3 regions of the Lactobacillus sp. OTU4228 genome follow, and region 1 is predicted to be linked to each of the others. Evidence: predicted binding sites of a transcription regulator. Region 1 holds the regulator's gene; each other region holds the start of a gene.
The links. The regulator LexA, encoded in region 1, represses DNA repair genes until DNA is damaged. The targets are predictions, from matches to a motif close to CNAACANNTGTTNG.
Positions count from the first base shown of each region.

Region 1 (11,073 bases):
TATCCATAGCAGCTTCATTTTCATATAAGCTCTTTTCAGGATCTACTTGTAACAAATCAAAAATCTTTTCAATTTTTTCTGGATAACCAATCTTAAGAACCAAAGCATTTAACTTAACAATTGCCTTTTTCTTAGTTTCATCAGATAGCCAAGTATTATGGTTGATTCTTTCTTCATAAACCTTAAGCATGTTGTGAATCATATCTTCAACATCGCGCTTGGCTTTTTCACCAAAGTACTTCTTGCCGTAGAAAATACCAACCACTTCATCAAAGGCACTGTTAGCAATACGATAAGCTTGCTTAATTTGTGATGGCATTTCTGGTGCGCCTGTAATTGCTTGATTAAATGGAAACGCAGCTTCTCTAAACTTTTGTGACAAGTATTTAGCTACACTATTAATGTATTTAACCAGCATCCAACCCTTGATTTCGTCAAAGTTTTCAGCATTGATTAATTTTTCTGCATGGTCAAGGAAGCGTGGTTCCATCACAATTACACGCTTTTGCTTTTCAGGCAAAATATCATCTAAGAATTGAGCCATATCAAATGACTTAAACTTAGCGATAAATTCATCATATGATACTGGGTTGTAAATTGCAGCATCGTCAGCCCATTCTTCAGTAGACTTAACAACCTTAGCCACCTTAGCGTCAAATGCCAAAGCATTTTCAACATATTCTCTGGCTTCAGTTTTACCAATACCGGCCATCATCAACAAATTAATGCTTTGATCTTGCAAAATGTCCAACAACTTTTTAGCATCGTCTGTCTTGTAAGTTGTTGTATCTGGCAAGAAGGTACTTGGACCACCAAAGTATAAGACATTAACGTCGGTATTCTTCATATCGGCATCGACGCCATAGACGAATGGCAAGATATATGGACCCATGTATAAGTCCTTAGCTTTTTTACCAAAGTCAGCAAAATCAGTTAATGATAATAACTTTTGCAAGTCATTTTGAATAGGATGTGCTTCTTCGGCATCCCTTTTCTCAAAATTCTTAGCAATCTTATATAAAGCAATTGCCTTATCAAAATCCTTAATCTCTGGCATCTTTTCTTTGCCTGCAGCAATATCGGCAAAGTCTTTCATCACTCTATTTTCAATCTTAATGTCTAGTTCTGAGTTGACACCAGTTGAAGTACGATCAGCAGGGATTTCAGCTTTAGAAAGCCACTCTGAATTAACAGCTAAATATAAATTATCTTGTGGCTTAGCATTAACGTCAGGTTCCGCAACATCGCCTGCACCACCACGAACAGCGTAAAATCTTCTCATTTTTCCTCCTTATTAATATTCATAATTATTTCATTCCTTTTAATCATTATAACAAAAAGACGTCTGCATTCGTGCGAAACGTCTTTTATTAACTATTCTTTATTTTCATTATTTTGCAAGGTGTACAAGTTGTAGTAGTAACCCTTCTTAGCGAGCAATTCTTCATGCGTACCACGTTCAATAATTCTACCCTTGTCGAGCACAATAATCTGATCAGCATCAGCAATCGTTGACAAACGGTGCGCAATGGCCAAAGTAGTTCTACCCTTACGCAGTTGTTTCAAGCCTTGTTGAATCAAAGTTTCGGTTTCGGTATCCACGTTAGCCGTAGCTTCATCCAAAACTAAAACTTTAGGATTGGTTACCAAAGTTCTAGCAAATGAGATCAATTGGCGCTGTCCTTGACTCAGTTCTTCGCCACCTTCGATTACCTTGGCATGATATTTACCTGGCATCTTTTCAATAAATTGATCGGCTTGAACAGCCTTAGCCGCATCCCTAATCTGTTCATCTGTAATGTTCTTATTATACAAGCGAATATTTGAAGAAATATCGCCATAAAACATGAATGGTTCCTGCAAAACGAGGCCCAATTTTTTACGCAATTCTTCTTTAGGATATTTTCTGATATCTACATCATCAATTAAGATCTCGCCTTTACCCAATTCGTAAAAACGCATCATTACATTGATGATCGAGCTCTTACCAGATCCAGTATGACCAACAATACCTAAAGTTTCACCTGGATTTACTACGAATGAAATATCATGCAAGATTTCATTTTTACCATCATATGAGAAACTAACGTGCTTGAATTCAATCTTGCCGCGACTGATAGTCAATCCTTCTTGAGCATTTTGCTTTGGCTCATATTGTTCATCATCTAAAATCGCAAAAATTCTCTTACCGGCTACGATACCATCTTGGAAGAAGGTCATCTGGTCCATCATAGTTGAAATTGGATTAAACAATTGTGACAAGTATTGTGAGAAAGCATATACCACACCAGCTGGCACAAATGTTGCCTGCAATGGAAAACCGAAGTACATCAATGTCACAGCTAAAGCCAATGAATAAAGCAAACTAGTCAAAGGTGAAAGAAGCAATGAGTTAATACGAATCATGTTAAAACGCGTATTCATCAACCCACCATTTTCACCCTCAAATTGGTTGGTCATTCTCTTTTCTTGATTAAACTGCTGAATAATTGAGACACCTTCAATTGACTCATTCAAGTTAGCGTTAATTCTACTCAAACGTTCACGATAGTTACGATAAAGCCGTGAACTCTTTTGCGAATAGAGCCAAATCACAAAGAGCAAAATTGGCACAAAGGCTAAAACGATCCAGCCGGCAATCACGTTGGTAGTAAACATTGCCACCAATGCCGTAACTACAGAAAATGCACCAATTACTACTGTTGAAAGCACAGTTAAGAAGTTGCTCAAAGTCATCGTATCGTTAGTAACTCTTGACACAATTGAACCGGCAGGAGTTTGGTCAAAATAGCGCATCCCTAACTTATGCAATTTCCGGTAAAGGGCCCTTCTGATACTCTCCAAGGTTTTTTCAGATCCAAGGGCAAAGAAATATTGGTAGGTAAACTGAATGACCGCTTTTAGAATCGAACCTATTGCATAAAGTAAGCCTGCAAACAAAATAATCTGAACAGTTGCGCTTTGTTTAAGCAGAAAGTTGTCTAAGAAATACTGCAATCCACGCGGCAGCAAAATATTAATGATGCTGACTAAAAATGCCCCAATCAATGCAATGGTCATTTCAAATTTAAAGTGCTTAACAAAGCCCATTAAACGTTTAAAAATCGCAACCTGTTCTTTAAATGGGATTGCTTTAGACCACACCGATTCTTGCTTTTCTTCATTATTCATCTACATCTTCACCCACCTTTGCTTGCAATTCTTGTCTACGCCACATTTCGGCATACCAGCCATTTTCTTTGAGCAGATCTTGGTGATTGCCTCGTTCAATAATTTGACCGTCTTTTAAGACTAAGATCAAATCGGCATCCATGACCGATGTCAATCTATGTGCCGCAATCATCGTGGTCTTATCTTTTCTTTCATTTCTCAAAGAAGTTAGAATTTCGGTTTCAGTCTTTGCATCAACCGCTGATAAAGCATCATCCAAAATCAAAATTTGGCTATCTTTAAGCAAAGCACGGGCAATGGACATTCTTTGACGTTGACCACCAGAAAGTGAAAGTCCATTTTCACCGACTAAAGTCTCATAGCCATGTGGCATTTGTAAAACATCATCGTGCAAATCACTCTTCTTAGCAGCTGCCGCAATCTCATTTTTGCCTGCATCTGCCTCTGAGAAAGCAATATTTCTACCAATACTCGTTGAAAAGAGGAAGTTGTTCTGGGGAACATAAGATATTTGGCTAAGTAAAACTTTAAGCGGAATTTTCTTGATATTGATGCCATTTAAGGTGATTTCACCGTCATATTGGTCGAATTCTCTCAATAGCAGCTGAATGATTGTCGTTTTACCAGCACCTACACGACCTACTAAACCTAAAGTTTGACCAGGTTTTAAGGTGAAATCGATGTTCTTTAACACTGGAATATCCTTTTCATCAGGATAAGCAAACGATTTAATATCAAAATGCAAATCACCTTGTAAGTCTTGAGCCTTAATACTTTGATCAGCGTGGGCATCAGTAATTAACGGTTTTTCATAAAGTAGCTTTTCTACACGGTCGTAGCTCGCACTACCTCTTTCCAAAATATTGAACAAATAACCAATCGCAAACATCGGCCAAACCATGTTGGCAATATAGGCAATAAAGGAAACGAGCTGACCAATCGATAGCACTTTATTTGTAACTAAAAGTCCACCATAAATAATGGTAATTACATAGGTTGCACCAATAACTGCCGTACCCAATGGATCAAACAAGGAGTCCCAAACAAACACTTTTTTATTGATGTTAATAGTATCATCAACCATCTTGTCAAAAGCTTGGGTATCTTCTTTTCCTTGACCAAAAGTTTTAAGTACCTTAATGCCTGAAACTGATTCTTGAGTCTTATTATTCAAGCGAGAAAAGGCCGCCTGTGACTTATCAAAAGCATCGTGTAAATGATCCCCAAGTTTCCAAGCACCTAATGCTAAAAATGGCAGTGGCAATAAGGCAACGATGGTTAGTCGCCAATCAACGAAAATGATCATGGCAATCATTGTTGATAAGCCCATTACAAGTGAGTCAACCAAGGTTAAAACACCATCACCGGCTACGTTTTGAATTGCAGTCACATCGTTAGTTGCATGGGCCATCAAGTCACCGGTTCGGTGGCGCTGATAAAATGTTCTGTCCATGATCATAAAGTGGTCGAACAGTTTAGAACGCATTTGTCGTTCCAGTTCTGCGGCCCCGCCCCAAATTTGCTTACGCCAAAAGTAGCGCAAAATATATAAAACGAAGGCGGCAGCCAACACAGCTAGAATCAACATCCCATATTGCCCCCATGAGATGTGACCTTGATCCAGCTGATCCGCCATCAGTCCTAATACTCTTGGCGGAATTAAGTTGGCTAAAGAGGTTAAAGCAAGAAAAGTAATTCCGATAATATAACGTTTCCTTTCTTGTTTAAAAAACCAACCCAGTTTTTTAAATATGTTCATTTACTCACTCCATTCTTTAAAAAGAGCACCAAAAAAGACGAAGGAATAATCCTTCGCCTTAACACCACAAAATAATCTAATAATTACTTTTGTTGATGCTTCATCATGTTCATTACTTGATGAACCTTCTTGTTAGAAGGCTTTTGTCCCATTTGAGACATCATAGCAACGATCATATCTTCACTAATAGGAGGATTTTCCTTAAAGTATTTCTTCATGTATGCTCTTGCACCATAAAAACCTGCTGTTGCACCAACTAAAAGTGCAATAATAATCAAAAATATTGCTAAACCTAAATTCATATTATATCCTCCATCTAACTAACAATAATATCTTACATAATTTTTCACTTTTTTAAAAGGCTTAATTAATCTTTTCTAAGTCCTTTTCTTCTTTGAGCGCGTTTAGCTCTTTCAGAAGTAACTTCTTTACCATTCTTATCGATGATTACCATATCCTCGACATCTTGCTTAAAAGCAGCTCTGAAGTTTGCGATAAATTTCTTATGAAGTTCCTTACGCTCTTGTTCCTCTGCAGGTGTTAAGCCTTCTCTTTCCTTCTTGTGGTAAAGTTCATTAATGCGATCAGTTACCTTTTTTTCTTCTTCTTTACTCATAATATCTTTATTCATAATATCCACCTCACATTGACAATCATTAGTCTACCTTATTTTTAAACTAAAAAAAAGGTATAATTCTTAGAACGCTTGTTTGAGATTATTTGATTTTTCTGTTAAAATTACTTATAAGAATAAATAACTAAAATTAACGGAGAAAATGAAAATGCCTAAGAAAAACAGTGAAACTAAACAATTAGAAATTTTACGCTATATTTATGACACTGTCGAACATCGCGGCTTCCCACCTACAGTGCGTGAGATTTGTACCGCAGTTAATCTATCTTCAACTTCAACTGTCCACGGACATTTAGCTCGTCTTGAGCGCAAGGGCTTATTAATTAAGGACGCTACTAAGCCACGTGCCTTGGAAATTACCCCTGAAGGTAAAGATGCCCTTGGTATTAAGCCAAAGGAAATTCCAGTTGTCGGCGTGGTTACCGCAGGTCAACCAATCCTTGCAGTACAGGACATTGATGAATACTTCCCACTTCCACCAGATTTGGAAAATGATGCTGGTGAACTCTTCATGCTTAAGGTTCACGGTGAAAGTATGATCAACGCTGGTATTCTTAATGGCGATAGCGTCATTGTCAGAAAACAAAATTCAGCTAACAACGGTGAAATTGTTGTTGCTATGACCGAAGAAAATGAAGCCACAGTTAAGCGTTTCTACAAGGAAAACGGTCATTACCGCCTCCAACCTGAAAATGATACTATGGATCCAATCATTTTGCCAAAGGTAAGCATTTTGGGTAAGGTTGTTAGCCTTTACCGTAACAATATTGATTAATAATATTCACGAAATAAGCTAAATTGAATTTAGCTTATTTTTTTAGCAAAAGATTGTTTAGTTGCTCTTCAAATAAAGGCATCCATTTCTCTAAATAGCCAGCACGCGTTGGATGGATTTCATCAGCCATATAAAGTGAATCTTGCTTTTTAAATTCGGAATTATGATAAAGATCCAGTACTTGAACTCCCCATTTTTTAGCAAGTTCAAGCGTACTATCTACCATTTGTTCATACAAATTACTTTCAAAGTATGGATTGGTATAAATCAAAATAGGACAATCCCACTTTTTGTGTGCTTCATTGATGATATACTCAATAGAACCAATAATGGTTTGCGTATCAAAAGTATCATCTGAACTGATTTTACCCAGTTTTTGATTGGTATTGGCATCATTAGTTGACAGTTGCAAGACAAGCATGTCTGGCTTATCTTCTTTAAGCTCTTCCTTAAAACGGGCAACGTATGAGTCACCATGATAGCTTGTATCTTGATCTACCAAAGTCGTGCCATTTTCAGCATCTTTAATAGCGTCGATTCCGTCTTTCTTCCATAAATAATCTACAAATGATTCACCTAAGGCACCAAAGCCAAAAGTAACTGATGAGCCTAAGAACAAAATCTTCTTATGACGCAATGGACTTTCAATCGTTTTAACACTATTCAAACTATACTTGCGGCTGTTGCCAGGCAAATATGCAAGTTCAGTATATTTACGTTGATTTAGGGGATGCTCATCCAAATCCATTCTCAACTCATTTAAGGCAACATCAGACAAATCATTATTTTGTCTAATAGGTATTAAAAAAGTTTCGTTACTCATTATTTTTCCTTTTCTAGATAAGGCTTAATTACCTTCCAATCTTTAATAATATCATCACTTAGTTTGCGATTGTAAAAAATAGCAGCTGGATGATATTCAGGAAAGATCGTGTATTTTTGTTTTGACCAAACATAACCATCTTTTTGTGGATTGAGCCGTAAAATTGGCGTATTTTCAATTACTTTGCCATGTTCTTCCGATATTTTATGTCCTGGACCAAGTAAACGTTCCAATCCGGTATTGCCTAAAGCGACTATTAATTTAGGTTGCGCATAATCTATTTCATAGTCTAAAAAAGGTGCATGCGCTAAAACTTCCTTTTTGGTTGGCTTGCGATTGGGATACTTAGTAACTTCCTTATTCTGACGTTTACTAAAGACCTTTTTAATTGCATATGGTCTGCTTCTGACTGCACTAGTAATGTAGACATCATCTCTAGTTAAGCCGATCTGTGCTAAAGATTTATTTAATTCTTTGCCTGCATCCCCACTAAAAGGAATGTTATTAACTATTTCATTTCTGCCGGGTGCTTCACCAATAATCATCAACTTAGGATGCTTAGGTCCACTACCTGAATTAATTCCTTCAAGTCGCATACCTGCAGAACGTTTTTTAACTTCATCTATCAACTCTTGAGGATAGTTCAACCACTTTTCCTCCCTTTATTTTTTCTAACATTTACATTATAAGTAATGCCGACCACTATTTCACTTTTTTGCTTTTTAGAGTATAATAAACACAATTTAATATTAAACAAAAGCCGCCGGTGTGGATAACTGGTGGCTTTTGTTTTAATTCCACATAGAATGTTGATTTTTCAAAATTAACTTTCACAAGCCGTAAATCTCTTTATATCAGCAATTATAAGTATTATTTTACCGCTTTGTGATAGAATGTTCATGTTACACAGCTGTTTCACACCTAATTATTTTCACAAACTAATGTAAAAAAATAGTCGATTCTCACGAATCGACCATTTTTCATTTTATTAACGACGTGCTTCAGCAATTCTTGCTGACTTGCCGTGACGTTCACGTAAGTAGTAAAGCTTAGCGCGACGTACACGACCATGACGCTTAACTTCTACCTTAGCAACACGTGGGTCGTTAACTGGGAAAGTTCTTTCAACACCAACACCTGAAGCAATCTTACGAACAGTGTAAGTAGCACCGATGCCAGTACCCTTCTTCTTAATTACAACACCTTCGAATAACTGAATACGTTCGTGAGTACCTTCAACAACACGTACGTGAACAGTAACAGTATCACCTGCACGGAAAGCAGGAATATCGTCACGAATTTGTTCTTTAGTTAATTCTTGAATTAATGGATCCATAATATATTTTTCTCCTTCTTCGGTCTTCATCAACGCACCAGCGTCAGCGGAACACCCATAACTTATAAATTCCGTGGAAAATCCACGCTTACTAGTATAACAAGGTTAGACTAACTGTTCAAGTTAAAAATCAATTACTAACCTAGCTTTTTTTATCTTTGTAGTAAAATATTTTTTATAAATCAAGGAAGAGTAATGAATAAAATAGTAAATTTTTTGGGCAAGCCACGTACTATCAAAAATGTGATTAAAAACCGTAAAACTTCTTGGTTAGAATTATTCTATGATTTAATTTTTGCTGTAGTCTTTTCACGACTAACGGAAAGCTTACTAGAACATCGAACACTAACCGGATTTATTAATGCAATCCTGACATTTTTCTGGCTAATTTGGGGTTAGGGCGGGTTCAGTGGTTATTTTGATAACCATGGTAACGATTCAATTATCAACATTTTAATTATTAATATTGATATGATCTTAATTGGCTTAGCTAGTATTTTCATCCCTGAAGCAGTAAACGGTAATTTCCATCATATAACTTGGCTATATATCATCTTAGAACTGTTTATGGGTGCTGTCTGGATCGGTTTAAGAATCTTTGATAAAACACACGGACCAGCTGCCAGAGTTTGGGGTATAACTTGTTACAGCTGCAATCATTGCCTGCGGCCTCTTTTTTAGTAATCAGCTTTTATTCTGGTTCTTAGTAGTCGATCAATATCTTTGTAGTTATGTTAGCTAGTTCTCGTCTTGAGCGAGAATATGAAAGAACCAACATGGTTCATATAATCAAAGATTCATTGATTGAACGCTACGGTCTAATGACAATGATCGCTTTAGGAGAAATCATTTCAATTCTTTACGACTTTAGCAAGACGCCGATCAATTGGAACCGATTCATTCAATTCACTCTTTGTATAATTTTGGTTGCGCTATTGGCAGCTGTATATTATCAAGTTTTAGGTGAACTTCATATTCAACTAAATTCTTCGATTGCTACATCTCTTACAGGCTGGTTATTTTTATTAGTAATTCTTTTTGCCTTCTTAATTGGCGTTAGTCTTCACCTAGTAATCATTGATGGAAATCTTGAAAGCAAAATTTTATTTAGTTTTTCTTTGATCCTCATGCTGCTAATGATCCGAGTTTTGTTTTTAATCAGTATTCATTTCAAATTGTCAAAACTTGAGGTCAAACTTAGCTGGATTCTCCTGATTGAAATGATCATCAATCTATCAGCTGCCTTTTTACCAGCCATGGGAATGATCCTTTTAGATATTCTTGTTTTAATTTGCTTCAGCTTTAATGTCAGCCAGCATCTTCTTTTCTTCATCTGAAAGCTCACGCTTTTCAAGCATATCAGGTCGATGAAGATAAGTTGCCTTTAAAGCTTGATAATGGCGCCATTCGTCAATCTTTTGGTGGTTGCCACTAGTTAAAACCTCCGGCACCTTTTGGCCTTCAAAGTCTGCTGGGCGAGTATATTGTGGGTATTCAAGCAAGCCATGAGAGAAGCTCTCTTCAACTGGACTGGCCGCATTACCCAAGATACCAGGAATTAAGCGCACAGTAGCATCAATCATGCTCATTGTTGGCAATTCACCGCCAGTTAAGACGTAATCGCCAATTGAAACTGTTTCATCAGCTAAGTCATACACGCGTTGGTCAAAGCCTTCATAGTGACCACAAATAAAGGTTAATTCATCTTCCTTAGCCCAATCCTGTGCCATTTTTTCATTAAAGGTTTTGCCTTGTGGCGCAGTAATAATTATCTTACCAGTTGAAGGAAGTGAATCAAGTGCCTTCTTGATTGGCATGATTTGTAAAACCATGCCGGCTCCACCACCATATGGGGTATCGTCAACATGATGATGAACATCGGTAGTGAAATCACGGAAATTAACTAAATTGAGATCCCACTTTTTGTCTTCAAGACCACGCCCTAACATTGAAACTTGTAATGGAGTAAACATATCTGGAAAAAGGGTTAAAACATTAATCTTCATCGCGCAAGCCCTCCATTAATTCTACATAAACCTTCTTGTTAGGAACATCAACCTTTTTTACTACGTCTGCAATATTAGGAATCCAATATTCTTTACCGTCATCTTCATGAACTAACCAAATATCATTAGCACCGGGCGATTGAATATCGGTAATTTTACCTAATCTTTTTCCAGATTCTTCATCAATCACATCGCAGTCAAAAATATCTTTGTAGTAATAAACACCTTCTGGCAATTCACCACGATTATCTTCACTAACTACCAAAATTTGACCACGAAGTTTTTCTGCCTCATCAATATCATTTACTTCATCAAATTGAAGCAGCCAAAATTGTTTGAAAGGACGGCTCTTTTTAATAGTCAAAATTCGATCAGTATCAGCCTTTAAAGCTAGCTGCATCCCTTCCGCAAAACGATCTTCCGGGAAATCTGTAATCACGTTAACTTTAACTTCACCATTTAGGCCATGCGTGGTTAAAATCTTTGCAACATCAAAATATTGCATTTTTTCTCCTTTATAGTAACAAAAAAAGCTTGAAGCACTCGGCATCAAGCTTTCTCTAATAGCA
Region 1 is NZ_CDLD01000033.1:39,446-50,518, forward strand. Features, by position in the region: gene BN1206_RS06020 (M13 family metallopeptidase) at 1-1,282, opposite strand, end outside; gene BN1206_RS06025 (ABC transporter ATP-binding protein) at 1,375-3,171, opposite strand; gene BN1206_RS06030 (ABC transporter ATP-binding protein) at 3,164-4,930, opposite strand; gene BN1206_RS06035 (YneF family protein) at 5,014-5,232, opposite strand; gene BN1206_RS06040 (DUF896 domain-containing protein) at 5,298-5,561, opposite strand; gene lexA (transcriptional repressor LexA) at 5,713-6,339, shown strand; gene BN1206_RS06050 (SGNH/GDSL hydrolase family protein) at 6,374-7,162, opposite strand; gene BN1206_RS06055 (uracil-DNA glycosylase) at 7,162-7,809, opposite strand; gene rplS (50S ribosomal protein L19) at 8,151-8,498, opposite strand; gene BN1206_RS10360 (low temperature requirement protein A) at 8,694-8,897, shown strand; gene BN1206_RS10245 (low temperature requirement protein A) at 9,275-9,835, shown strand; gene trmD (tRNA (guanosine(37)-N1)-methyltransferase TrmD) at 9,785-10,504, opposite strand; gene rimM (ribosome maturation factor RimM) at 10,494-11,009, opposite strand.

Region 2 (11,073 bases), on a different contig from region 1:
CATTTGATAAGATTAGATCTTTAAAACGTGCTGTATCTAAAGTAGAGAAGCTTGCATTAAAGAAAACAGCAGACTTACCATATAAGGATAAGCTTCGTCTGTTTGTATTCCATTCAAACGATCTAAAGCAAGCAGAAGAAATTAAACAATTCATAATTGATAATTTCCCTGACAAACCTGTTGACGTAGCAGAGTTTAGTCCAGTAATTGCAACTCACTTGGGTGAGAAGTCAATTGCCATTGCCTGGATGGTAGATATTGATAAATTAGACTTAAATAATTAAATGCAAAAGGAGTGAAGATTTGTCTCTTCACTCCTTTTTTGTATCTATAGGTAATAATAAAAATATAATTGCTAGTTCATTACTCATAATAATAATTTTATTATCAGCATCTTTTACAAAAGCAATAACTTAAATGTTATTGCTTAGTTAAATATTGATATTTTACAATAATAAATATATTATCACTACTTATGTTTCAAATCTTCATCAGAGATCTTATTTAACGCAGCTCTTTGCACTTTTTGATCAACATGTGTATATAAGTCTGTCGCTGTAGTTCCTTTTTGCCCCAGTTGCTGAGCCACTAATACTTGGTCTTTGGTTACTTCATATAACTCTGAAGCTAAAGTATGACGTAATTTATGTGGCGTAAGCGGGTGACCAAATGCAGCAGAATATTTATTGACCATTTTTTCAATGGCATTTGTAGTGATTCTTCTAGTTTGATTGTGCCATCTAGTTAAGAAAAAAGCTGTTTCTTTTTGATCGGCAGAATAGCGCTTCATTCGAATATTCTTATATTTTTGGATATAGTCTAAGGTCCATTCCGCAATAGGCACACTATCTTTTTGCCCACCTTTACGTGTTACGTCTAAAACAGCATCTTTTAAATTAAGATCTTGTAAATCCACGCCGGCGCATTCAGAAACACGTATGCCAGTGCCTAAGATTAAAGCAATAATAGCCATGTCTCTTTCTTTATTCATTTTGAATCCAGGCTTGGCCTGCTTATTGCATTTATTTTCGTAATCATGATCGATGAACTTTAGAAATTCAAATTTTAGATTTCCAGTGTACATATGCGATGCTAATACGTGAGCACGATAGTTAAGTGTCTTAGTATCATTCAAAGAATTAATTTTAAGCATCACATTACGATCAAAATAGGGCATCCCATTGTTGTTATCAGCAGTAATCGTTAAAAACTTAAAGAGGGACCTTAATGCGTTGATTGAACGATTAATCGTAGTTGGGGAATTTAAATGACCTTGTTTGTTTTTAGTATGGCCTAAGTAATCTATATAGAGCATTACATCATTGCGCCGTAATAAGGCTAATGTATCCGTTGTAACGTGTTTATTATCAGGAGCATTAGAGATACCTTCTTTACGCAGCCAACTTAAGAAGCGACGAATTTCCGTTAAATATTGATAAGTAGTAGTTAATGAATGATTGGTGCCAAGATTGTACTGTTTAACATAGTCTGGCATTTTATCTAATTCAATTTGAATTCGTTCAAGATATTTAGCAGTTTCCATAAGTTACTCCTTTGCAAACAAATGTTTCATTAAAAATTATATCATAAAAATAAAAACACCTATCTAATCAGATAGGTGTTTTTAAACACTAATTCAACTTCTTTATTCCTAATACCGACAACAATTATCTTTAGTAATCATCATAAAGCATTATTTATAAAAAAAGGCAAATCAGGAAATTATTTTACCACAACTGGGATACCAGCAACGCTATCTTAGCATGCCAGTTGTGGCAAACATTGATTAGCTATTCCAATATGGTTAACTTGCCTGTAGCAAATTACGCAATACTGTAAATAGTTTGAAGGTTGTATAGTACAATACAGCTTTCAATAGCATATTCTAAGCTGTTTGCTCTTAATGATCAAGCATAAAATGGTAATTTTTATTTAAAAATTGTACAATAAAGAAAAAACTATAAGTGAGATGAAAATTATGACAGAAGAAATTGAAGTAAACTTTCAAGCAAGAAATCCTAGTGGTATTAAGTTGCTAAATCGTCTATATGATGGACACTTAGTTTTAAACGATATTGGTGTGCGTTTGGACGAACAACTTAACAACGAGGATGAAGAATTAACCGTTCCAACTAAAGAAGATATTGATAATTTGAGCGATACATTTGGCAAGACTGTTGAAGCTTTTAGCGATATTACTAATGCTTATGGTGATGTTAACAGCTTTGCTGATAACTTTGCCGGTTCAACCAAAGACTTTGCAGAAAAATTAATTACAGAAATGGTTGATTTTAATAATGGTATTGCAGATATCGGTGATACTGAAGGTGGCCTTGAAAACTACGATAACGATAAGCTTAACGATTGGGTTAACCAATTAATGGGTGACATTGTAGAAACCAACGAATCATTTAATACTTTAGTTAATGAATAAGATTGGTTGAAAGAGTAAGTATATCTTGCTCTTTTTTTATTAATAAATGCTTGGAGAACAAATAATATAAAAACCATGTAGTCAAGATACACTACATGGTTTTTATATTTTTAATTATGTTAAGTTCTATTTCTTAAGACTGGCTACAGGGTAAACAGTGTAATCTGCACGATAAACGAATAGACGATGACCGTCAATTACGAATTGAGTTGACTTTTTCATATCACTCTTATGAATTGATACATTTTTCCCAGCAAAGACTGCTACAGGCATCCCTAATTGGCTTCTAATCATGACAACCTTAGAATCGCCAGACCAGTCATTCTTAAAGTTTTGATACATTGTATTTAAAATTGGCACAGCATGATTTTGATCATTGATATTAGTATGCTTGCTAAAGACGTCCTGATAGTTTTTAAGACCTTCATATGCGATTAAAGTAGAACCTACATGAATCATTCTATTATGTCCGTAATCAACGTCAATCACGCTAGAGCCCTCATTACCTTTATCGTCTTTCTGCGACATCTTCTTGTCGGTATGAATATTGACGGATTTTGCCTTAATCTGATCAATCTTTTGTCCATTTGAATCATAGGTTGATACAGTTAAAGGCAAAGCACCAATCTTTGAACGCATTGATAATTCCCAGTTGGCAATATTGCTGCAGGAAGATAGGGTTAAGGCCAATATTCCTATACCGAATATCATACCTAGCTTTTTCCTTAATTTCATAATTCTTCTCCAAATTCTAAAACACAATACTTTTAATACTATAATTTTATCATTAATAAAATACGCCAAAAATAAACTAGGTTTATATTCCTAGTTTATTTTTGGCGTATTTATTATTTGAACACTTCAGCCTTAACGTAAGCGTCTTTACCAACTCTGTAGTAGTCTTCACCGTTAATAGAATGCTTAGGGCCGTATGTCTTAACTGGGGAACCTTTCTTGTAAGTCTTCCAGCTACTGTTTAAACTACCGTCTCCTTGGTAAACTTCAGCGTCTTGCTTAAAGGTACGTGAGTTACCTAAAACGTTGCTTGCTAAAACATATCTGTTTTCGCCAACTCTGATTGCACTTTTACCATTCTTGAGCTTAGTTTTACCACCATAATAAGTGATAGAGCTGTAGGCCTTGTAACTATCACCAGTACGTTCTCCGTTTTGTTTGTAAACGTAGGCTTTGTACATTACAGTGCCTGTATGTTTAGTGTTAGGGTTGGTTGGTGCCTGAGAAACAGCAGCGCCAGAGATGGATAGTGGCAATATAGCTACGTTACCATCAGTTGACATGCCTTTCCAGTTGTCTGTGTATTGCCAAATTGCGACACCATCCATTGAAGGGAAGTACTTAAAGTTAGGCTTATCTACACGACCTGAGATAGCATATGCCGCAACCCATAATGAGTTAGGATATTTCTTTACGATAGATGGGGTATCAATGTTGTTTTGTAAAACTGATGAACTAGCGTAAAGAAGTGGTTGATAACCAGCGGCCTTGATTTCATCCATGAAGGCAAGGATTGCTTTAGCAGTGACGCTTTTACCATTAGTAATGATATTCCCTTGACCAGTTTCGTAGTCACAAGCAAGGTATGAGCCCTTAGGTAAACCTAATGCCTTAGCAGAAGAAATTGCGTATTGAGCTTCTTTCTTGGCCAGGGATGCATTAGAACTAAAGGTCGCAAAGTGGTAACCCATTGGCATCATGTCGTTAGCAATTGCTGACTTGATTTGACTAGCACCTTTAGGGTTGCGATAGCTGGTACCTTCACTTACTTTAACGATGGCAAATTGTGAACCAGCCTTTGCATGAGCGGATAGATCAGCACTTTGGTAGCTTGCTACATCAATTCCTAAAGCCTTTGCAGCTACAGAAGTGGTGGAAGCTTGCACTTGAGAAGTTGAAATAAAACTAGGGATAATGGTCATACCGGTGTTCATTAACATAGTAGCGCAGGCCAATTTAACGATAGTTTTCTTTTTAATCAAATTAATTCCTCCATAATTAGTGGAGAGAGTTAACATTTATATCTCTCACTTAATATATCTAAATTTTATATATTATAGACTACATTGGTAAGTACTAAAAGGCAATATTCGAGATCGATTATTAATGAATTAGTAATAGTATAGAAATATTTTGCAATCAAACTGAGATAAATGTTAACTTTTATTTTCAGGGGGATAGAATTTAAGTGAAAAAGCGTTTGCAAGAATAGAGGCGAACAATTATAAAAGAGGCTCAGCTAGTCCAGCAGCATCAGTTATATCCTGGTAGCCAAATGCGGAAGCAATTAGATCTAACCGCACTAACTCCTTCAAATAGTGATGAAAAAGTTGGTAAGAAACCTAAGGTGTTGAATGTCATTTTCAATATTCTTATTGTTGTTTTAGTTCTTTCTGGAAAATAAATCAGCAACAATTAATTATTATTACTTATAGTGAAAATGGAATAAAGAAATTAGGCCAATTGCTCGGTATAGTAAGCAATAGATCAGAAAGATCAAATAAAATTAAATTTGAATAATTTAAATCCGGGGATGAATTTTTTAGGTAAAAAGATGAAAAGAAATCGCATAATCATTTCTCTATTAGTTCTTATTCTGTCACTTTGTATTTCTGCTTGTTTGAATCAACAAGCGAGTGCTCAAAAAATTCCTATTAAGGGAAGTGCAACTTTATTTTTCCATGGTGGCGGCTCATCTTACCATGCGGAAGAACATATGGTAAAAGCTGCAGAAAATGCAGGCGTAACTGACTCAGTTATAAGAACTGAAGTTGCTGATAATGGACAGGTTACACTAATTGGAAAATGGAAGAAGAATGCTAAAAATCCAATCTGTGAGGTAAATTATCAAAATAATCGTCAACTAGATTTCAAAAAGCATGGCATTTATGCAACGAATGTGGTTAAGGCTTTACAGAAGAACTATAAGATTAGATCAATTAATATGGTGGGACATTCTTTAGGTAATATTTCTATCATGTATTACATGTTGAATAATGTAAACAAGAAGGGTATGCCACGCCTTAATAAAATAGTAAATATGGCTGGACATTTTGCCGGATTGAATTTCGAAGTTCCAGAGGATATTCGACAACCCCAAAATTTAAAGCTTGATAAAAACGGCAAGCCTAATAAAATGAATGCAACTTATAGACAAATGGCGAAATTAAGATCGATTTATCCTAAAAATCAGGTTAAAGTGTTAAACATTATCGGTGATATTGGCGGTAAAACTGATGGGACAGTGCCTAACGTTTCATCATTATCTTTGAAATATATTATTGGCAATCGTGCTAAGAGTTATCGCGTGATGAAATTTACAGGTAAGAATGCGCGGCATTCGAGACTACATGAAAATGCTCAAGTTGATAAAGCGCTGATTATGTTTTTGTGGAATAAGTAGATAAAAAAGCATCCCTGGATGAGAATGAATCTTATTCAAGGATGCTTTTAATAATTTCTATTATTAAAATTCAATATCTAAATGCCAACTATGCAATAGGACATGACTTTTTCTTTCTCAGCAGTTGTAATTTTGCGTGAAAACTGAACTTCAAATACCGTTCTTTGATTCAATCTAGCAAGACTTGCTTTAACATTGCCTGAGAAAACAAGCTGACCATGATTGATTAGGAGAATTTTATTAGCTACTTTTTGTGCAAAATCTAACTGGTGAGTGGTAACTAAAATACCAATTCCATGAGAAGCTAATTGCTTTAACATATTAGTCATAATCTTAGTTGAAGCTAGATCAAGTCCTAAAGTTGGTTCATCTAGAATCAATAGCTGGGGATGCGCAATCATGGCACAACAGATACCAATAATTTGCTGCATCCCACGACTTAGTTTGGTAATAACTGTATCTTTTTAATAAAAACAAGCCTTTTTCTGTCGCTTCTTTCTTGTTAAGACCTCTTTGACCACCCCAATAAATAAAGTTTTCTATGGGTGATAGGGACCAAAACATGTTTTTGGAGCCTTCTAGTAGGACACCGGTATTTTTAAGAAGAGGCAGATTTTTATGGGTAGCATCTTGACCTTGAAAGAATATTTGTCCCTGATCTGGACTAATTAAATTTAAAATCATTTTTAGAGTTGAAGTTTTACCAGCACCATTTGGACCTAAAAAGGCAACAATATCGCCACTGTTTACTTCGAAAGAAACATTAGAAACTGCTTTTTTATTTGCTTTTTGGTATGTTTTGGAAATGTTTTTAACTGTTAAAAGATTAGACATATTGATCATCCTTTCTTTTTCAACTGCTCGTTGATATGTTTAATATCAAGCCATAAGTTGTAAAGGTATCTTCCATAAGCAATTACATATACAACAACGAAATTAAGTACTGCTATTCCAAAGGACTGCCATGTGTAACTGAGACCATTAAGTAAGAAATAAAATAGAATCCAAGCGACAAAACAGACAAAGAAGTTAATTATAATTTGTTCTCTTAATGACCACTTATCATTATCAAAAATCCAACTACTCAGATTGAAAGAAAGTCCAATTAAGAATGAAACAACAAGCCAAATAAGAAAAGATATAAATGATAACTAGGCTTTCTCTATGCCAATGCGTTGATTATTAAGTGAAAGCAATACATTTACAGCCAAACAAATCATGCCAATACTAATACCAAGTTGCCGTTTTCTAACATTTTTAGATGATCTAATTTACGATAATTAATAACGGCGCTTCTGGAAGCCATAATAAAATCGCTGGGTAAATTCTTCTCAATCTGATATAAGCGTCCCTTAAAGATATACTTATCAGATTGGGTGTAAATTTGTGTTTTTTCATTTTCCACTTGAATTAAGAAAATATCACTATACTTGACTTGAAATACTTGACTTGAAAGGCATCCCTATCTTGATAACACCAAAGAAAATCTTGTTTAGAATTTAACTCTTTGGTAATTTGTTCAATTTTGGTAGTCATCTTTTTTATCCAAAATTCAGCTTTTTCTTCGTTTAAATTTGAATTAATATTTAGCTTAACTTTCATTAATTTTCCTCCTCGTTGTTTAACAGTATACATGTTTATTGTTACCAATCTAGCTAATTTCGGTAAACGGTAGTAATAACTCGGTGAATGGTTTATTTTCATTGTTCCAATAGAAAAAAGAGATTGACAATCTCCAATTAGGGATGTGTCAATCTCTTTTATTATCTTAAGTATATTAAATAAAATATAGGTGTGAGTACCTCGGCTAAGCCTTGTAAGAGGATCGCAATACCAGCTCCAAAATGTTGGATGATCAATCCACCTAGAAAAGAGCCAATAGGAATCATACAGTTAATAATGCTACTATTAATTGTCTCAATTCTACCAAGTATGCGTGGACTAAAGCTTTCTTGGATTAGCACTTCAAAATTAATATTCATAATGCTAATCCAAAAGGCACTGCTAAGCGCAAAGATAAGTATTAGCCAAGGGATGTAGTTAGCAACAAGAGCCTCCAAAACTACAGAAATTCCAGCTAATCCCAAACAAATAACAATTAGTTGTTCTAAGTTTGGTTTTAAAGTATCAATCTTACTAACAATTAGACTGCCTAGTAAACCACCAATAGAAGAAAAGAGTTCCAATCCACCGTAACTGATTGCTGATTTAGTTAGATATTGACTCGAAAAATATGGCATCCCTACTGATGCAATACCGTAGAATAAGTTAGTTACTGCAAGAGGGATGATTAAAAGTAAGATTCTCCCTTTATTTTTTAATACATACCATCCTTTAAGCAAATCTTGTAAATATTTACCGGTGAAGTAGTCATGATCTTTTACAGATACTATTAAGTTTCTTGGTAGATATAACTTTGCATAAAAGCCAAGAGCAATAGTAAAAACGAAAGCACTGATGACCATTGCCTTATTAAATGAAAAATAAGTCACTATCACCGCAGCCAACGCATCAAGAAATAAATCTAAAATTCGATAAGTTACTTGAAATAAGCTATTAACCTTAGTTAATTTATTTTTATTGACTATAGATGGCAAGATCTTTTCTTCAGCTGGATAAATTAAAGTTGATCCAATGGTAGACAGTATATATGTTAGTAGCAATAGAACCAATGTTAATGTTTTCCAGTTTTTAAAATGAAATAAGATTGAAGCAACTATGCTTAAAATGATTTGACCAACTGTTACATATTTAAGCAAGTTTTTAATGTAGACTCTATCGATCAATGGGCCAAATATGAATTCACACATATCGATAGTCGAATCTGCAATAAAAACCAATGACAGAATCATTGGTGAATGAAAAATAATCTTAAAGTACCACAAAATAGTTATGTAGAATAACGAATCTGCGATATTAGTAGCTATACGTCCAATTAATAATCTGCTTATACTTTTAAACATTTTCCCATTCCTTTAATAATACTGTGACAAAACAAGTATTTCTGAAAGTCAGGGAAAAGTTATCTATTCAATTGTAGTTAACCAAACCCCAAACCTTCAGAATTTGGGGCTGAGCTGTAAGTAGCGCTTAACGGTTAAAAGAAAGTAGTTTAACCGCAAGCTTAAACCTAAGTTTTTATGAAGAAACACTTAGAATACATCTCCTGTTTAAAAGTTGATCACATTATAGCACATAGCTTTAGTATCAAACAATTGCATCTTAGTTAGAAAAAATGACCACATAGTAAAAATGTGTTGTAAATTAAAAGTAGGGGGATAATATTAAAATATAAATAAATTTATAAGCAATTTAAAAGGATCTTGGAGGAAAAGCCTATGACAATCAAAGAGCTTTTTAAAAGTAACATACCGCGTTCGATCTTAATCATTGCGCTATATGTGTTATTTGCATTTTCTGGTAGTTTTTCGCAGTACTTTCTTAAATACGCTTTGAACGGAATTACTGCCGGAAAACTAAATACGTATATTTATTGGCAAGTTATTCAGGCGATACTAGAAGTGGTTACTGCATTGCTTTTGCCAATTGCAACGGTGATTTTTACAAAACAAACGCAAGATTATCTGCATCAGATTAGACAAGACATCATGCATCATTACTACGGTGAGGGGGATGCAAAGCTAACTGATATGCAGAATGAACTAACTGAAAACCTTAAGTTGCTTACAACCAACTACGCAGCCACTTGGGTAACTATTTTAAGTGGTGTATTAGAGATTACTATCGCGATTGCCTTGCTGATAAGCATGAACTGGATTCTGATTGTAACGACGGCTATCTTAGCGGTGATCACTTTGTCTTTACCAAAAATAATGGAGAAAAAGACCTCCGTGGCGATGGATAAAGTGAACCAGGAACACAGCAAGTTGCTGAATGCAATTGAACATTGGCTAGGCGGTCTGCAAGAATTACGTCGATATACTGCTTATGGTAGATTAGCCAGACAAATGCAAAAGGCGAGCAGCTATTATGTTAAGGCGAATAAGCAAAACTATAAGTACCAAGCAATTTCTGAGATTATCAATGGGTTTGGTAATGCCTTAGCTCAAATAGGGATGTCCGTTGTAGCTGGTGTATTGTTCTTAATGCATATTATTTCATTTGGTGATTTCGCTGTTGCAAGCAGTTTTGCTTTTACCATCTTTTCAGGCATCTGGAATATCACGAATTCGTTAACCAAGGTTAAATCAACTAAGGCTTTACGTGAACAAACCGCTGAGTTACGTAAAAAGATGGCAAATACCGATTTAAACAAAACAGATGTCTATGGTGTTACTGTATCTGGATTAAAGGCTAAGTATAAAGAGGGAGAAGAAATCTCCTATCCTGATTTCACAATCAAGAAGGGGCAAAAAGTTCTGTTAGTTGGTGATTCAGGTACTGGTAAATCTACTTTATTCAAGATTTTATTAGGCAAGCTTAAGCCTGAAGCTGGTCAAGTTGCTTTCTTTGATAAGAACGGACAAGCCCTTTCTTTAGACAAAGCAAAAGTAGGTTATTTACCTCAAGATCCAATTGTCTTTCCCGCAAGTATTAAAGATAATATTGTGATGTTTAATGATAAATTGACGGATAGACTAAAAGAAGTTACTCAAGCCGTTCAATTGCAGCCTGATTTAGCTAAAATGCCAGCGGGTATTGATACTAAAGTAGATTTAAAGAAGGAAAATCTATCAGGTGGTCAAAGACAGAAAGTGGTTTTAGCTAGAAGTGAAATTCATGAGCAGCCTTTTGTTTTAATGGATGAGGTAACTAGTGCCATTGATCAAACTGCTACGGAAAGGATTATCGATCAACTACTTCAAACGGATCAAACAATCTTGTTAATTGCACATAACTTCACTCCAAAACTCCAGGCAAAATTCGATCAAATAATTCAATTAAAGAGTAAGAAAGAAGGGACAGAAAAATGAATTTAAAACAGTTTGTTAAAATACATCCCTTTAGATTTGCTTTATTTGTCTTGGGATCAATAGTAGTACCTGCTATAGCTATTTTCAGTACTTACTTAACTCAAACTTTAACGAATGTAATCTTGGCAAGAAATTGGCATGAGTTTATCTTAATAGCCATAGTATGTTTTATCATCATGCTTATTTTGTATTTCTTATTGCCAATAGTGCAGAATCTTGATAATTATTTACAACAGGATTTGAACCAACAAGTCAGAGCCAAGATAGTTAAGCATTATTATGATGAT
Region 2 is NZ_CDLD01000024.1:2,016-13,088, reverse strand. Features, by position in the region: gene BN1206_RS05310 (DegV family protein) at 1-284, shown strand, start outside; gene xerS (tyrosine recombinase XerS) at 470-1,543, opposite strand; gene BN1206_RS05300 (hypothetical protein) at 1,979-2,434, shown strand; gene BN1206_RS05295 (DUF5052 family protein) at 2,561-3,169, opposite strand; gene BN1206_RS05290 (GH25 family lysozyme) at 3,283-4,431, opposite strand; gene BN1206_RS05285 (alpha/beta hydrolase) at 5,004-5,852, shown strand; partial or broken gene BN1206_RS05280 (ABC transporter ATP-binding protein) at 5,945-6,686, opposite strand; gene BN1206_RS09490 (DUF3021 domain-containing protein) at 6,692-6,982, opposite strand; gene BN1206_RS10095 (LytTR family DNA-binding domain-containing protein) at 7,069-7,257, opposite strand; gene BN1206_RS10090 (hypothetical protein) at 7,263-7,454, opposite strand; gene BN1206_RS05270 (MFS transporter) at 7,616-8,815, opposite strand; gene BN1206_RS05265 (ATP-binding cassette domain-containing protein) at 9,191-10,786, shown strand; gene BN1206_RS05260 (ATP-binding cassette domain-containing protein) at 10,783-11,073, shown strand, end outside.
Region 2: a site for LexA is predicted at 1,558-1,571, ahead of xerS (tyrosine recombinase XerS). Genes of this name have one in related genera too.

Region 3 (11,073 bases), on a different contig from region 1:
GCAGATGGAGAGATTGATGAGGCTTTGTTTAAGAAGTCTCAAAAATCGCTTGAGCGTAACACTAAGATTGGCTTAGACGGACAAAACTGGCAGTTAGGACAGGCCCTGCGCAGTGCACTATTTCCTGAGTATACGAATTTTGATCGTGCAGCTGCAATTAAACGAGCAACGTCTCATCAATTAGTCGATTTTGTTAAAAATCTATTCTTTAATGAAAGCTATATTTTAAAATGATCATACCTAAGATAATTAAAAGAGAATATAAATCAGGCTTTAAGGCCGAAGTGATTTTAAAACCGCATTTTTATCAACGTTTTTTTGGCATTATTATTGATTTTGGTAGCAGTGATCCACAAAAAGTTGCCGGTTCAGCCCATTTTTTAGAGCATAAGTTATTTGCTAAAAAAGATGGTGACATTTCTCATAAATTTGAAGAAATCGGTGCAGATGTAAATGCCTTTACTTCGTTCAATGAAACAATGTTTTATTGCAGCGGTATTGACCATACACCTAAAATGATTGATCTGTTGTTTGAACTAGTTGGCCAGCCATATTTCACCAAGCAAAACATCGCTAAGGAAGCACCAATTATTACGCAAGAGCTGGCAATGTATAAAAACGATCCTATTTGGGGCCTCAATAATGCCATTATGACTGAGATGTTTGGTCATTCTAACTTAGGCATCGAGGTAGTTGGTACAGAAAAATCAATTGCTAGCGTAAATAAAAGTAATTTAACTGATGCTTATAGTAAGAATTATGTCCCAGCAAAAATGCAGTTTATTGCATGTGGTGATTTCTCAGATAACCAAGTTAAGACGATCTTGAGACAAGTTGGAAAATTACAAGAAAAATACTTCCAAGCTGCTAAGGCAGAACTAGATCAAAAAGAAGCACCCGTGGGTGAAATGAAGGACATCGTTTTGCCTGTAAAGGGAAATTCTAGAGCGTTCGGAATTGGTATTCGTTTTGAAAACTTTAAAAAAGTATTATCAAGTTTTGATTTGACTCAAATTCTGCTTGAAATAATGTTAGAATCAAAATTAAGTGTGATGGGAACTTGGTTTGAAGAGATGCGAGATAAACAAATATTGACCAATCCGCTTCAAATCTCAGTTAATTACACTAGACAGGGCGATTTTACGACCATTTTTGGTGTAAGCCAACAAGCTGACAAAGCAATTCAAGAAATAAAGCGTGAGTTGACTAGGCCAGTAGCTAAGAATTCTGAAGAATATCATTTTCTTAAGAAGAATTTTGCTTTGCAAAAAGAAGAATGGTTAGCACGTACTGTTAGGACAATGAATGATCTTTCATCTTTGGCAATTGAAATGATTGAGGAAAATCTGGATCATGAAAATTTGGATTTGAATTTGAGGAAGCTACAAGTAATGGGCTTTGACGAATTTAATCAGTTATGCAAACAATTGATGAAAGATAGTACAATTTGTTCAGCTTATTTAGATCCTGATAGGGAGTGATATTGAATGAAGCGAGCAATTGTGTTTGGTGCAACCGGTGGAATCGGGCAAGAGATTTGCCGAGATTTAGCCGCTGAAGGCTGGTCGCTCTACTTGCACTACAATTCACATGAGCAAACGGCATTAGACCTAGGCAAAGAGTTATTTGCTAAATATCCTAGTCAAGATTTTTTACCAATTAAATTGGATTTTGCATCAAGTGATGCTGAGCTGGCAGACTTTGTAAAAAAGCTTTTGCCAGTAAATGCAGCTGTCTTTGCTCAAGGAATTACCAAGTACGGTTTTTTAGGCGATGAAACACTTGATAACATTACTAAGTTAATCAATGTAAACCTTACTGTACCGATAAAACTGACTAAGCTGTTAGAATCGCAATTAATGCGGCAAGACTATAGTCGGATAGTTTATCTAGGATCCGTTTATGGCGGCGCAGGCAGCGCGCTTGAGGCTGTTTATAGCGCAACTAAAGGCGGGTTAACGCGTTTTGCCCAGGCATATGCTCGTGAAGTCGCATCTAATAATTTAACGGTTAACGTGATTGCTCCAGGTGCCGTTAAAACTAACATGAATGCCATCTTTTCTGAAGATACGATTCAGGAAGTACAAGATGAGATTCCTATGGGGCGTTGGGCTAAAGCAAATGATATTTCATATTGGGTAACGACTTTGTTAAATAAGCGTAGCGGCTACTTAACAGGACAAACTATTTATGTAACTGGCGGCTGGCTTTTATAACTAAGACGTTGCAAGTGAATTTTTATGGTATACTCAATTTGTTAAACTTAATTTTGAAGAGGTAAATATGGCAGACATCGGAGATAAATTAAAGAGCGCCAGAGAGGCTAAAGGACTTTCAATTCAAGATATCGAAAAGGCAACTAAGATTCAAAGCAGATATCTTGAAGCAATTGAAAACAATGAATTTGATAAGCTTCCAGGTGATTTTTACGTTAGAGCATTTATTAGACAATATGCTCAAGTTGTTGGCTTAGATGGTAAGGAACTTCTTAGCGACTATCATGAAGATATTCCTGAATCCAAGCCGGATGAATACGTAGAAAACTCGATTGACAATAAGAGTGAAGAAGTACGTGAGACTACTGATAATAAGAAGAATCTGTGGAAGAATTACTTGCCACGGATTGCGATCGTCCTTGGTGTTATTATCGTAATCTTGGTTGTATATGGCTTATATGCACGCTTATCATCTGGTGGTCAACAAAATGAAGCAGATAATAGTGGTGTAACTGTTTCATCACAAAAATCATCATCTTCTTCATCAAAGAAGCCAGCTAAGAAGGTGGCTGTAAGTCAAGTTAGGGTTAAGAAGATCAGTGATAACGAATACCGTGTTACTGGTTTGAAGAATAACCGTCGTTTAGTTGTTCGTGCAGGCTCAACTCAAAATATTTCTGCCAGCGTATCTACTGACGGCAACACTACTTGGCAATCAACTTTAATCGCTAAGCAAAAGCATACTGTGGCTCTCCCATCTAATGTACAACGAGTAGTAGTAACTTTAGGTAACGACAATGGTACTTCAATTACCATCGGTGGCAAGAAGATTCCTTATGCACCAAACAATGCATACCGTACCATTACTTTGTTGATTGGTAAGGCTAAGAGAACTTCACACAATTCTAATACCCAAAACGATTCAAACAACACAAACGATAACAATTCTACTAACAACGGTGGTTCAAATACTCAAAGCAGACAAACTCAAAGTAGCACAACCACTACTAGCAGAACTGAAAATCAAAGTAGCCGTACGCAATCATCAACTACTCAAAGTAGTCAAGCTAATGAACAAAGCAGACAAACACAACAATCATCTGCTGCGCAATCATCAACTACTACCCAAGGTAACGCTGGTGGTAACAACAGCGGTGGCGACAACGGAAACAATGGTAATTAAGGCTTAGGAGAAGTAAAGAATAATGAATTTACCTAATAAACTTACTGTATTTAGAATCTTTTTGATTCCAGTATTTATGTTAATTATAATTTTTGGTGGGGATGCACATACGGTAGCTGCAGGTTACACCGTTTACTGGAGTAGAGTAATTGCTGCAATCGTATTCGCAATTGCTTCAGCAACCGACTGGTTTGACGGTCATATTGCTCGTTCACGTAACATGGTTACTAACTTTGGTAAGTTTGCTGACCCATTGGCAGACAAGATGTTAACTATGACTGCATTTATTTACTTAGTTGACTTAAAGCTTGCTCCAGCATGGGTTGTAGCAATTATCGTTTGCCGTGAATTAGCAGTTACTGGTTTGCGTTTAATCTTGGCAGAAAACAAAGGCCAAGTTTTGGCAGCTAAGATGCCAGGTAAGATTAAGACCACTTGCCAAATGCTTTCAATCATTTTCTTGTTGATTGGTAACTTCTGGTACATTGGTACTATCTTACTTTACTTAGCATTGATCTTTACTATTTACTCAGGTTACGACTACTTCCACCAATCATGGGGCGTATTCAAGGGTTCAATGTAATAGATTATTAATAATTGATTAAAAGAAGCAAGTTTTTGCTTCTTTTTTTATTTTCTCAGAAAAAAATGAGCCTTTTTTGCGTAATAAAAAGTGTGGGGAAAATGATTTGAACATTCGTTTGCATTTTGCTTGCAAATTGGTTGTTGAACAAAGTATAATTATTAAGTACGAAAATTTAGGAGGTAGCAATGGCCAAAGATGAAAAGCAAGCTGCATTAGACGCAGCTCTTAAGAAAATTGAAAAGAACTTTGGAAAAGGTGCCGTTATGCGTATGGGTGAAAAAGCAGATACGCAAATTTCAACAGTGCCAACCGGTTCACTTGCCTTAGATGCCGCTATTGGTGTTGGTGGTTATCCTCGTGGCAGAATTATCGAAATTTATGGTCCAGAATCATCTGGTAAGACTACTGTAGCCCTTCATGCAGTTGCTGAAGTGCAAAAACGTGGCGGAACAGCTGCTTATATCGATGCCGAAAACGCAATGGATCCGGCTTACGCAGAAGCTTTGGGCGTGGACATTGATTCATTGATTCTTTCACAACCTAATACTGGTGAAGAAGGTTTGCAAATTGCCGATACCTTGATTTCCAGTGGTGCGATTGACATTGTGGTAGTTGACTCTGTAGCTGCCTTAGTACCACGTGCCGAAATTGAAGGTGAGATGGGGGATGCTCACGTCGGCTTGCAAGCTCGTTTGATGAGTCAAGCTTTGCGTAAATTATCAGGTACCATTTCTAAGACTAAGACAATTGCGATCTTTATTAACCAGATCCGTGAAAAAGTTGGTGTCATGTTTGGTAACCCTGAAACCACACCAGGTGGTCGAGCACTTAAGTTCTACTCAACTATTCGTCTTGAAGTAAGAAGAGCAGAACAAATTAAGCAATCAGGTGATGTTCTTGGTAACCGCGTTAAGATTAAGGTTGTTAAGAACAAGGTTGCTCCACCATTCAAGGTTGCCGAAGTTGATATCATGTATGGCAAGGGTATTTCACAAAGTGGTGAATTGCTTGATATGGCTACCGACAAGGATATTATTGATAAGGCTGGTTCATGGTACTCATACAAGAATGACCGAATTGGCCAAGGGCGTGAGAATGCCAAGAAGTATCTTGAAGATCACCCAGATATTTATCAAGATATTCAAGAACAGGTTCGTAAGGCTTATGGAATTGACGAAAAGTCAATTGCTGATCGCGAGAATCCTAAAAAGATCAAGGAAAAGCATGAAGAAGCACAACAAGAAGAATCTGATGCCAAAGATGCTGAAAAAACTAAATAATATTAGTCTTTACCTTGGAATTTATTCCAAGGTTTTTTTATCATGATTGACATGGACTCATAGGTTCTTTATCATAAAAGTTGTGTGAATAATTCTAAAAAAAGGCGATAGTAATCATGAATACAATAATTATGATTCCCGTCGCAACTGCCATTGTTTCACTTTTGGTGGGTACAGGCATTGGTTATGCAATTCGTAAGCATTCTTGGGAACAAAAGGCCCAGAATGCGCAAAATGATGCAGACCATATTTTGGCTGATGCTAAAGCACAGGTAGCTGCCGCTGAAGCAGAAGTCAACGCACAGAAGCAAGCAGCAGAAGCTGTTAAGCAAAGTGCTGAAAATACTAAGAAAGAAAAGATTCTTGAAGCTCAAGAACAAATTCGTGATTTTAGGCAAAAAACCGAAGATGAGTTAAATGTCAAAAAGGACAACTTAGCTCGGGAAAAGAACCGTTTACAACAACGTGAAGATACCTTAGATCATAAGACTTCTTTGTTAGATGAAAGAGAAACTGGACTCACGCAAAAAGAAGATCAATTAAAGCAGCAAGATGCTAGCTTACAGGCGAAGTTAACTGAGGCTGATGAATTAGTTGAAACCAGACGGCAAAAACTTTATGACGTAGCTAAATTAGACAAGGAACAAGCTAAAAAGATTGTTCTTGATCAATTATCTGATGAATTAGTTAAAGAACGGGCTGAAATGATCAGAAACAGCAATGAAGAAGTTAAAGCTAAAGCTGATCATTTTGCCAATCAAGTCATTGTTGATGCCATTCAAAGCAGTGCAGCAGATACTGTAGCCGAGACTACCGTATCTGTTGTTGACTTGCCAAATGAAGAAATGAAGGGACGGATTATTGGTCGTGAAGGTCGCAACATCCGTTCATTTGAGGCTTTAACTGGAATCGATCTAATTATCGATGACACACCAAAAGTTGTCACACTGAGTGGTTTCGATCCTATTAGACGTGAAATTGCCAAGAGAGCAATGGAACGATTAATCAAGGATGGTCGAATTCACCCAGCTCGCATTGAGGAAATGGTTGATAAGGCCAGAAAAGAAGTAAACGACGATATTTACGAAGCTGGTGAAAGTGCCTTGATGGAATTAGGTATCCATCGAATGAACCCTGAATTGGTTAAGACACTTGGTCGTTTGAAGTATCGTACTTCATATGGACAAAATGTTTTGTCTCACTCAATTGAAGTCGGTAAGCTAGCAGGTACTATGGCTGCGGAACTTGGTCTAGATGAAAAATTAGCGGTTCGCGCGGGATTATTACACGATATTGGTAAAGCCATCGATCATGATATCGAAGGTTCCCACGTAGAAATTGGGGTTGAATTAACCAGAAAATATCATGAACCCGATGTTGTAGTTAACGCGATTGCTGCTCACCACGGTGATGTGCCTAAGTTATCGTTTATTGCTGAACTTGTTGTTGCAGCAGATACGATTTCTTCAGCTCGTCCAGGTGCAAGAAGCGAGAGTTTGGAAAATTACATTAGACGTTTAACTGAACTAGAAAAAATTGCTAAGAGCTATCAAGGCGTTAAGCAAGCTTATGCTATTCAAGCAGGGCGTGAAGTTCGAGTTATGGTTGAGCCTGATGAAATTTCAGATGATCGAACAGTAATTTTGGCACGTGATATCCGTAATCAAGTAGAAAAGGAACTGGATTATCCAGGAAATATCAAGATTACCGTTATCCGTGAAAAACGTGTTGTAGCAATTGCTAAATAAAGAAAAAGGTTTGGAATGCAAAGTTCCAAACCTTTTTTCGTTATTTGTACAAAAGCTTGTCTACTTGTATAATTAGAACAAGTATATAAGGAAAGTAGCCACATATGTTTAAAATTATTGTTGAATTATTCTTATTAGTAATTATTTCAGCGGCCATTACACCTTTTATTAGGCGTCTTGCCTTTGTACTGGGTGCCGTTGATAATCCTAATGCTCGTCGTGTTAATAAGAAACCAATGCCAACTATCGGGGGACTAGGCATTTTCGTTACTTTTAACATTGGCGCTTTTGTGCTTTTAAGAGAGCAGTTCCCTACTCATGAAATTTTTTCAATTCTGCTAGCTTCCAGTGTAATCGTGCTGACAGGATTAATTGATGATATTTTGGAATTGAAGCCTAGACAAAAAATGTTTGGTATTTTTATTGCCGCGCTGATCATCTATTTCTTAGCGGGCATCAGAATGAACGTGTTGAAGCTTCCTTTCATTACACATGAAATCAATTTGGGCTGGTGGAGTTTTCCAATTACCATTTTCTGGATATTAGCGTTAACTAATGCTGTTAACTTAATCGATGGATTGGATGGACTAGCCGATGGAGTTTCGATGATTTCTTTAACTACAATGGGAATTGTCGGATATTTCTTCTTGCACACGCATCAGCTTTACGTGCCAATTGCTTGTTTCATGCTGGCAGCTTGTTTATTAGGCTTTTTGCCATATAATTTCCACCCAGCTAAGATCTTTTTAGGCGATACTGGTGCGCTCTATATCGGTTTTATGATCGCGGTTTTATCGTTAAAAGGCTTGAAGAACGTCACCTTTATTTCATTGCTCGTACCAATCATTATTTTAGGTGTGCCAATCACCGATACGGTTTATGCAATGATTAGACGTAAGCTTAATAAAAAGCCGATTTCAGAAGCTGACAAGCACCACTTGCACCACCAGTTAATGCGAATGGGGTTAACTCATAGACAAACAGTGTTAACTATTTACGCATTATCATTAGTCTTTTCATTTATTTCACTATTATTCTTGCTTTCACCAGCTTGGGGTACTTGGCTCTTGATTATCGGCTTGCTATTTGCTCTTGAGTATTTCGTGGAATCGATTGGATTATTAGGTGAAAAATATCATCCTTTGATGCATGTAATTCAAAAGATTATTAACCAAAAGAGTAGAGTAGATCCTACTGTTGAGGTCTGGCACTTAGGGGATGAAAAACCTGATCAATTGAAGAGTAAGAAAGATCAAGATAAAAAAGAATAAAATAAAAGGTTTAGCATCGTTGCTAAACCTTTTTTATTGCTCATGGAAATTATTATCTTTGACAGGAATTTCATTGTAGCGTTTTTGTCCCTTAGTAAATTTAATTTGACCAGATAATAAGTTAGTCAGATCAGTCTTAGTTTTTTCTTGATCGTCATCATCTAAGAAAATATGAATTTTTACATCTACGCCATATTCAGTATCGGCAATAAAGACGTCATTGGTTTTTAAATAATGATCTACCTCGTCAAAGCGGTTATAAGGAACGCTGAAAAGTAATTCTTGTTGCAGTACGCGTTTAATTACGCCAACTTTTTCTACAGCATTAGTTACGCTGTTAGAATATGCACGAATTAAGCCACCCGCACCTAATTTAATGCCGCCAAAATATCTGGTGACGACTACGGTAACGTTCTTTAGCTTCATCAGCTGCAATGCTTTTAATTCAGGAATACCAGCGGTACCGGAAGGTTCACCGTTATCACATTTTTTGACTTGCTCGTCGTTTAAACCGATCGTGTAAGCAAAGGTATTGTGGGTAGCATCACGATATTTCTTCGAAATTTCTTGAATAAAAGCATTTGCTTCTTCAACGGAATTGGTTCTAGCAATGCTGGCAATAAATATACTCTTTTTAATGATCAATTCGCCGCTGCCGTTTTCTTTAATAGTTAAAAAATTTTCTTTTTCTGACAAAAAAATCGCCTCTTTTTGCGTAATAAATAATAGAGGGGTGAAAACAATGGAAGATTCAACTCTATTATTTGGTCGTCAATGGGTTGTTAGTCAAAAGGATTCTAGCATACTTACGCTTTCTAGCAAAATTCCCGCAATTGAAAACGAAAAATGCAACCGATGCGGCACGAAGGTTGAACATAAATTACCGAGTGACAAATATTATTGCCGCGGCTGCATTGGAATTGGTCGGATTGTTGAAGGTTGTTTTTTAGTAAGACAAAACGAAAATTATGAGTATCCTGAAAAAAAGAAAGGTGGCCTGACCTGGGCCGGACAATTAACGCCACTGCAGCAGAAAATTTCTGATGAACTAGTCAGTAATTTTAAACAGAGGAAAAACAGTTTAGTTCATGCAGTAACTGGAGCAGGTAAAACGGAAATGCTGTTTCAATTAATTGCCGAATGTATGAAAAACGGCAAAAGAGCCTGCATTGCTACGCCAAGAATTGATGTGGTTAATGAGCTGTTTCCTCGTTTTCAAGCCGCTTTTGCAGAAATTGAGATTGGTAAATATCATGGCCGAGAATTTAAAGAGCCAGGACTAGAACAGCTGACGATTTGTACCACGCACCAGTTAATGAAATTTTATGAAGCGTTTGATTTATTGGTTATTGATGAGGTGGACTCGTTTCCCTATGTAGGCGATCCGCAACTGCATTTTGCGGCTAAGGCAGCCGTTAAGAAGACTGGCGTGAGGGTTTATCTAAGTGCAACGCCAACCGAAGATCTGCTGGAAGAGGCAAAACAAGGAAAGATTCAAATTTTAAAGTTAAATCGACGCTTTCATGGAGGACTTTTACCAGTACCGCGAGAAAAATTATTTATTAAACCATTCTTAGATAAGAAAAAGCAGATTCATCCAAAATTGCTGCTGGAAATAAAAAAGGTGATTAAAAGTGGACACCCATTATTGGTCTTTGTCCCGAGAATTGAAGAGATCTCTGTTTATTTACAAATTTTACAAAAAAGTTTAAAGGATAAACAAATCAAAATTGCTGGTGTGCACGCTCAAGATCCTCAGCGACTAGAAAAAGTACAGGCATTTCGCGAGAAAAAAGTTGATTTGCTTTTAACGACGACTATTTTGGAGCGAGGCGTAACTTTTAAACACGTTTGGGTAATTATTATTGCGGCAGATGATTCGATTTATACGGCCGCAAGTTTGGTGCAGATTGCAGGACGAGTAGGTAGAGCTAAAGACGATCCTAGTGGACTAGTGCTGTATTGTTACCATCGCTATACCAAGAATATCCGCAGCAGCATTAAGCAAATTAAGGAGATGAATAAATGAGAAAGTGCCTGCTTTGTGAACAGATTTTTACGCCTGATATTTTCTTTGCCGAGATTTTTTCGCTAAAAAAGTATCGAGAAAGAAAAATCTGCCTGCACTGTCTAAAACAATTTCGACGTTTGACAGATAAAAAGTGTGCCATTTGTTCCAAAATGCTGGACAAAGGAATTATCTGCACTGACTGCGTGAGATGGAAAAAGATCTATCAAGGAGATGTTTTACGTAATCATGCACTGTATCGCTATGATGCGACTTTTCATGATCTGATGGTTTCTTATAAGCGGCGCGGCGATTACGCGATGCGCGAGATTTTGCAGGAATTATGCTATGAATATTTGAACAAAAATAAATACGATTATTATGTTCCAGTACCTACATCGCCTGAGCATCAAATGAGACGGCAATTTGATACAATTTCTGCCATTTATGGTGATATTTTGCCGCTTACGCCGATTTTAATTAAGAAGGAAGGCAGTCATGCCCAGGGGGAGAAAAACAAAGAAGAAAGGCTAAAAACGCCGCAAGGGTTTTTAATTGATAAAAATATTAATATAGGAGAAAATATACAGACAGGGAAAGTATTAATTTTGGATGATATTTACACTACAGGACGAACGCTTTATCACGCACGGGACTGCTTAAAAGAGGCTTTTCCAGGGATGCAAATTGAAAGCTTTTCAATTTGTCGATAGATTTGTTATGAAACGCTTTCATTTTTTGGTATAATGAAAGAGTAAAGAAAAACCGTATAACGGTGAAA
Region 3 is NZ_CDLD01000012.1:135,574-146,646, forward strand. Features, by position in the region: gene BN1206_RS02970 (M16 family metallopeptidase) at 1-234, shown strand, start outside; gene BN1206_RS02975 (M16 family metallopeptidase) at 231-1,481, shown strand; gene ymfI (elongation factor P 5-aminopentanone reductase) at 1,488-2,216, shown strand; gene BN1206_RS02985 (helix-turn-helix domain-containing protein) at 2,284-3,399, shown strand; gene pgsA (CDP-diacylglycerol--glycerol-3-phosphate 3-phosphatidyltransferase) at 3,422-3,982, shown strand; gene recA (recombinase RecA) at 4,171-5,265, shown strand; gene rny (ribonuclease Y) at 5,382-7,013, shown strand; gene BN1206_RS03005 (glycosyltransferase family 4 protein) at 7,118-8,284, shown strand; gene BN1206_RS03010 (YigZ family protein) at 8,318-8,980, opposite strand; gene BN1206_RS03015 (ATP-dependent helicase ComFA) at 9,027-10,313, shown strand; gene BN1206_RS03020 (ComF family protein) at 10,310-11,005, shown strand.
Region 3: a site for LexA is predicted at 4,090-4,103, ahead of recA (recombinase RecA). Genes of this name have one in related genera too.